Regions from separate parts of the Methylobacterium sp. PvR107 genome, predicted to be linked through region 2. Evidence: predicted binding sites of a transcription regulator. Region 2 holds the regulator's gene; the other holds the start of a gene.
What was found. Region 2 encodes PhoB, which activates phosphate uptake and scavenging genes when phosphate is short. Its sites were predicted from a motif close to TGTCATNNANCTGTCAT; they were not measured.

Region 1: JOE48_RS20895 (calcineurin-like phosphoesterase family protein) is a predicted target of PhoB. The motif match lies at 2,074-2,090, and genes of this name have one in related genera.

What each region holds. Positions count from the first base shown of each region.
Region 1 covers NZ_JAFIBW010000001.1:4,431,418-4,434,825, forward strand. The annotation lists gene JOE48_RS20880 (DUF1775 domain-containing protein) at 1-21, opposite strand, end outside; gene JOE48_RS20885 (hypothetical protein) at 63-449, opposite strand; gene JOE48_RS20890 (murein L,D-transpeptidase) at 679-1,977, shown strand; gene JOE48_RS20895 (calcineurin-like phosphoesterase family protein) at 2,133-3,408, shown strand, end outside.
Region 2 covers NZ_JAFIBW010000001.1:1,029,451-1,032,858, reverse strand. The annotation lists gene pstB (phosphate ABC transporter ATP-binding protein PstB) at 1-19, shown strand, start outside; gene phoU (phosphate signaling complex protein PhoU) at 130-849, shown strand; gene phoB (phosphate regulon transcriptional regulator PhoB) at 1,035-1,730, shown strand; gene JOE48_RS04715 (protein-disulfide reductase DsbD) at 1,906-3,408, opposite strand, start outside.

The DNA.
Region 1 (3,408 bases), 3.4 Mb from region 2:
GGCCGAGACAAAGGTCTTCATGGGAATGCATCCGTCCTGAGAGATCCGAGGGTGGAGATCGCTCAGGCGGCGGGGGGACCTCGCGGTGACGCGATGCCGCCGGGCGGGGCACGGGCGCGCGGTCCATCGGTCATCGCCCAGGCCGGGCGCGAGGCTGCCGCGGTCCGCCACACGATGACGGCCGAAGCCGCTCGCCCCGGAAGCGCCGTGGTGGTGGCCTGCGCGGCCGTGCAGCAAGCGCCGTGACCGTGCGGCAGGGCTTTGTCGGGTGCCGCGTCGCTCGCGGCATGCTGGGCGCAAAGTCCCTCGGCCGCGGCCGGGAGCGGCATCAGCCCACCGAGGAAAGCCTGGAGCACGAAGGCGTAGAGCGCCAGCACGGCGATCGCCGCCCGCAGGGCAGCGGCCGAAGGTCGGTCGCGTCGATCCGTGGGGGACAGGCCCGCTGTCATGCTGCTCCCGCGCGTCGTCCGGTCCGGACGCCTATGGCATCACTGCCACACCGGTATGGCCTTGGCTGTTGCCAGCGCGCCGCACCCGGGCGCCGCGTGCGCTAGCGCACCGCGATGCCACATTCCGGCCCCTTCGATAAGGGTTCTTAACGTCAGACCGACACCGTGGCGTCCGAGACAATCCGCTCCCGCCACATTCTGACGTACTCCGGACCAGAGCCAGCGACCGATGCGCATGAAGGCACAAAACCGGTTCACCACCCTCCTCAGTGTCGCCGCCCTCGGCGCGCTGGGCATCGGTGCCGCCGAAGCCCGCGACCAGGGCAGCTACGCCCAGGCCGAATGGGCGCAGGACTATGCCTCGCCCGCGGCGATGCAGGTGCAGCGCGCGACGGTGCCGATCCTCTCGCCGCAGACCGTCTCGGCCACCGAGCAGATGGTCGAGCGCTACAAGGACATCGTCGGCCGCGGCGGCTGGAAGCAGGTTTCCGGTGCCGAGCACCTGCGGATCGGCTCGCGCGGCCCAGCCGTCGCCGCCGTCCGCCAGCGCTTGATCGTCACCGGTGACATCGATCCGGCGGCCGGCGGTTCTGGCGTGTACGATTCCTATGTCGCGGCCGGCGTGAAGCGCTTCCAGGCCCGCCATGGCCTCAGCCAGACCGGCACGATGAGCCTCGCCACGCAGCAGGCGATGAACGTCCCGGCCGATGTCCGTCTGCGCCAGCTCGAGACCAACGTCGTGCGCCTGCGCTCCTACTCGGGCGATCTGGGCCGGCGCTTCGTGATCACCAACATCCCGGCGGCCCTGGTCGAGACCGTCGAGAACGGTCAGGTCGTGACGCTCCACGCTGCGGGTGTGGGCAAGATCGACCGGCAGTCGCCGATCATGAACACGAAGGCGACCCAGATCAACTTCAACCCGACCTGGACGGTCCCGGCTTCCATCGTGAAGAAGGACCTGATCCCGAAGATGCAGAAGGATCCGAACTACCTCACCGACAACCGGATCCGCATCCTGTCGAACGGTCAGGAGGTCTCGCCGAAGTCGGTCAACTGGTTCTCCGACGAGGGCACCCGCTTCACCTACCGGCAGGATTCGGGCGCCGACTTCAACTCGATGGGCATCGTCCGCATCAACATCCCGAACCCTTACGGCGTGTTCATGCATGACACGAACACCAAGGGCGTGTTCGGCGACGATTTCCGCTTCATCTCGTCGGGCTGCGTGCGCGTCCAGAACGTGCGCGAGTACATCACGTGGCTCTTGAAGGACACGCCCGGCTGGGATCGCCAGAAGGTCGAGGAGGCGATCGAGAGCGGCAAGCGCGTCGATGCGAACATCGCCCAGCCGGTGCCGGTCTACTGGACCTACATCACCGCTTGGTCGACCCCGGATGGACTCGTGCAGTTCCGTGACGACATCTACAAGCGTGACGGCGTGAACGTGCCCTCGACCATCGGCGCCCCGACGCCGGTCGCCAGCGCCGAGTCGATGCCGCAATCCTTCGAGCCCGGCGACGAGGAGTAAGCGTCCCGCGCGACGCGGAACTCGTCGAACCCGATACCGACAGGCCGCGGCCCGTATCCTCGAGCAGGATGCGGGCCGCGCGCGTTTCGGGGCTGCTGTCATGCATCGGTCAAACGCATCTGCTTGTCCGTGGCGGACCCGTGCAGGAGCCGCCCATGTCGCGTGACCCTAAACCCGGTGACGGCTTCCTCAGCCGCCGGGAGACCCTCGTCGCCGCCGCGGCTCTGGGGCTCGTCGCCGGTGGTGCCGCGGCGCAGGGGAGCGCAGAGGCTACGGGTTTCGTCTACGCGGCCGGTGGGTCCGGCGCAGACCGGAGGCCGCTGCCGGGCGTGCTCCTCTCCAATGGCCAGGACGTCGTCCGCACCGACGATGCCGGGCGCTACCGCCTGCCGATGCCGGGCGACGGTGCGGTCTTCGTGATCAAGCCGCCAGGCTATGCGCTGCCGCGCGATGCCGACAACGTCCCGCGCCATTCGTACATCCACCAGCCGGGCGGGACGCCCGCCGCGCTCGACCTGCGCTATCGGGGGCTCGCACCCACCGGGCCGCTGCCGGCCTCGATCGACTTCGTGCTCGCCCGCGTCGAGGAGCCGGACGACTTCGACGTCCTCCTGTTCACCGATCCCCAGCCCGAGACCCGGCTCGAGCTCGATCATGTGCGGGACACGGCGATCGCCCGGGCGATGGCGATTCCCGCGGCCTTCGGTCTGACCACCGGCGATGTGCTGTTCGACGATCTGTCGCTCTACGGCCGGTCGAACCGCCTCGTCGGCCGGATCGGGCTGCCCTGGTACAGCCTGCCGGGCAACCACGACCTCAACATGCAGGCCCCGGATGCCCGCCACAGCCGGGAGACCTGGAAGCGGGTCTTCGGTGCGCCGAGCTACGCGTTCCGGCACGGCCGGGCCTGGTTCGTGATGCTCGACAACGTCGTGTGGCTCGGGCCCCCGGTTCCGGTCGGCGCCAACACTTACCGGGGCGAGATCGGCGCGCGCGGCCTGACCTTCCTGCGCAACCTTCTGGCCGAGATCCCGCGGGACGACCTCATCGTGCTCGCGACGCATATCCCCCTGCACACCGACACCGCGCCGGACGATCCTCGCAGCACGACCGTCGACCGCGACGCGCTCCTCGATCTTCTCGCCGGGCGCAGGGTGCTGAGCCTGGCGGGCCACACCCACACCACCGAGCACCATTACCTCGCCGACCGCCATCATCATCACGTGCTGACGGCGGTGTCCGGTTCCTGGTGGAGCGGACCCGACACTCGCACCGGCATTCCCTCGGCCGACAGCCGTGACGGCACGCCGAACGGGTTCCACGTCCTCTCGGTCCGCGGTTCCGACTACACGACGCGCTTCGTCCCGGCGCAGGCACAGCCGGACGCGACGATGCGGATCCTGTTCGAGAGCGAGCTGCGCTCCGGCGCGC
Region 2 (3,408 bases):
CACCGGCCGGTTCGGCTAGTCTGCCGGAGAGCTCCGGTCGCGGGTCCGCCGCTTCGCGTCCCGAGCGGGCCGGCGGATCCCGCAAGCCCCCCGGAGGGCCGTCCCCGGGACTCCATCGAAGGATCCATCATGCCCGGCCATATCGTCTCCTCCTATGACACCGACCTGGAGAACCTGCGTCGCTCGATCTCGGAGATGGGCGGCGTGGCCGAGAAGATGACCGCGGAGGCGACCGATGCCCTCGTGCGCCGGGACGACACACTCGCCCAGGCGGTGATCCTCGCCGACAAGCGCCTCGACGCGCTGCAGCGGGACATCGAGGAGCGCGCGGTTCTGCTGATCGCCCGGCGCCAGCCCCTGGCCATCGATCTGCGCGAGACCATCTCGGCGATCCGCGTCTCCGGCGACCTCGAGCGGATCGGCGACCTCGCCAAGAACGTGGCCAAGCGGGTTGTCGCGATCTCCGATCAGGCGCCGGCCCAGAAGATCGTGCTCGGCGTGCGCCACATGAGCGACCTCGCCGAAGGCCAGCTCAAGGATGTGCTCGACGCCTATGCGAGCCGCGATATCGAATCGGCCCACGATGTCTGGGAGCGCGACGGTGAGATCGACGCCCTGTACAATTCGCTGTTCCGCGAGCTCCTGACCTACATGATGGAGGATCCGCGTAACATCTCATTCTGCACGCATCTGCTGTTCTGCGCCAAGAACGTCGAGCGCATCGGCGACCACACCACCAACATCGCCGAGACGATCCACTATCTCGCCACCGGCGAGACGCTAGCGGGTGATCGGCCAAAGAACGACGCGTCGAACTACGCGACCGTGGACGGGGTGCAGGCTCCGTAGGCGAGCCGTCCCCGATTCACGCCCGGCCTGCGCCCCCCAGCGGGGTACCGTCGGAGAATCGGAGGGTGCGGGTTGAGGCTGAGCGGCGCCTCCCGCATCCTCGGCCTGCACGCGCGCTCCGATGAGAGTCGGGACATCGGCAGGCCGTATGGCGCCGCCTTGGGAACGGGTCTTCGAACGTGAGCATGCAAGTCCTGATCGTTGAGGACGAGGAGGCGCTGACCACGCTGCTGCGCTACAACCTTGAGGCCGAGGGCTTCCTCGTTGACTCGGCGGCGCGCGGCGACGATGCGGAGCTGCTCCTGGCCGAGCGGATCCCCGATCTCGTCCTGCTCGACTGGATGCTGCCGGGCCTCTCGGGAATCGAGCTCTGCCGCAGGATCCGGGCGCGCCGGGAGACCGAGCGGCTGCCGGTGATCATGCTCACCGCCCGCGGCGAAGAGGGCGACCGGATCCGCGGTCTCGGCACCGGCGCCGACGATTACATCGTCAAGCCGTTCTCCGTGCCGGAGCTGCTCGCCCGGATCCGTGCGCTGCTGCGCCGGGCCAAGCCCGCCCATAGCTCGGATCGGCTGGCCGCCGGCGATCTCGAACTCGACCGCACCGGTCACCGCGTCCGCCGCGGGGGCGAGGAGTTGCATCTCGGCCCGACCGAGTTCCGGCTGCTGGAATTCCTGATGCTGGCTCCAGGCCGGGTCTTCTCCCGCGAGCAGCTCCTCGACGGGGTCTGGGGCCACGACGTCTATATCGACGAGCGCACCGTGGACGTGCATGTCGGGCGCCTGCGCAAGGCGCTCAACGGCCCGCGCCAGACCGACCCGATCCGCACGGTCCGCGGCTCGGGCTACGCCTTCGACGAGACGTTCTCGCTCGAAGCCTGAGGCAGCCGCACGGGCTTGTCCGAAAGGAACAGCATTCGGCCCGCCGTCATCATGCGCTCAGCGAAGTGACCCAGGGCAGCGGGACGCCGGTGAGCGTGGCGCGGCTCGATTGTTCCGCTCGCGCAGACGGCGGGACGGGCGCATCGATGCTCGAGCGCCGAGCCCCCTAAAGATCTTAGCGTGCCAGCGCCGCACTCCGGCCGGACGCGGCCGGAACCGCGTCCAGCGCCGCCAGAACCGTCCCTTCCGTGAGGATTTGCGGGAGAACCTGGGGCTCTCCGGTGCCGGCATAGAGAAGGTAGAGCGGCACGCCGCTGCGCCCGTACTTCTCCAACAGGCGGGTGATCTCGGGATTCTGGTTGGTCCAGTCGCCCTTCATGTAGGTCACGCCGCGCTCGGCCATCGCGGCCCGCACGGCCTTGGTGTTGAGCGAGGTCGCCTCGTTCACCGCACAGGTGATGCACCACGCCGCCGTCATGTCGATGAAGACCGGGCGGCGGGCACTCACCAGCGAGTCGAGGCGCGCCTGCGTGAACGGCTCGATCCCGTCGGCGGCGGCCTGCGCCGACGGGACCGGGCGGTCCTGCGGGAGGGTCACCGCAAGGGCCGCGACGGCGATGATCGCGAGGATTGCGGCGGCCTGGGCGATCCGACCGGCACGGGGTGCGGCGGCACGTCCGCGCTCCCACGCCCAGGCGGCGAAGGCGACCAGCACCAGCCCGATCAGCGCTGCCAGCAGCCCGCGCGGATCGACCTGCTGCGCCAGCACCCAGATCAGCCAAGCCACGGTCGCGTAGACCGGGAAGGCCAGGATCTGCTTGAGGATCTCCATCCAGGCGCCGGGCCGCGGCAGCGCCCGCAGGGCCGGCGGCCAGAGGGTCAGCGCCAGGAAGGGCAGGGCGAGTCCGAGGCCGAGGCTCGCGAACACCGCGAACGCCACGCCGGCGCTCTGGGTCAGCGCGAAGCCCACCGCCGAGCCCATGAACGGCGCCGTGCAGGGCGTGGCCACGAGCGTCGCGAGCACGCCCGTGAAGAACGAGCCGCTCAGGCCCGCGCGCCGGGCGAGCCCGTCGCCGAGGCCGGCAAGCCGGCCGCCGACATGGACGACTCCCGACAGGCTGAGGCCCATCGCAAACAGCAGATAGGCCAGCCCCGCCACCACGATCGGCGATTGCAGCTGGAAGCCCCAGCCGATCGCCGCGCCGCCGCCCTTCAGGGCAATCAGGACACCTGCGAGGCCCAGGAAGCTTGCCAGCACTCCGGCGGTGTAGGCCAGCCCATGGAGGCGGAGGCGGCCCGGGCTCTCGCCGGCATGCCGGATCAGGCCGAGAACCTTGATCGACAGGACCGGGAAGACACAGGGCATCAGGTTGAGGATCAGTCCGCCGAGGAAGGCGAAGGCCGCCGCGGTCGCGAGCGTCAGCGCGTCGAAATCGGGTGCGTTCGCCCGTGCTGCGGGCGCTTCCGGATTCGCGGCGGCGGTCGCCACCGGCAGGACCGGCTCGTCGCCATACGCGAAGGCGAGCCGGCGGGGACCCGCATCGGTGACCTCCTCGAGGGTCAGGACACCCGGAAGCGCGGCCGGCGCCGGCTCGGTCGGGCTGCTGCGGACAAGTATGAGATGCAGGCCGGCCTCATCGACCGACATCACCTGCGCGGCGGCGTTGTCGATCACCGT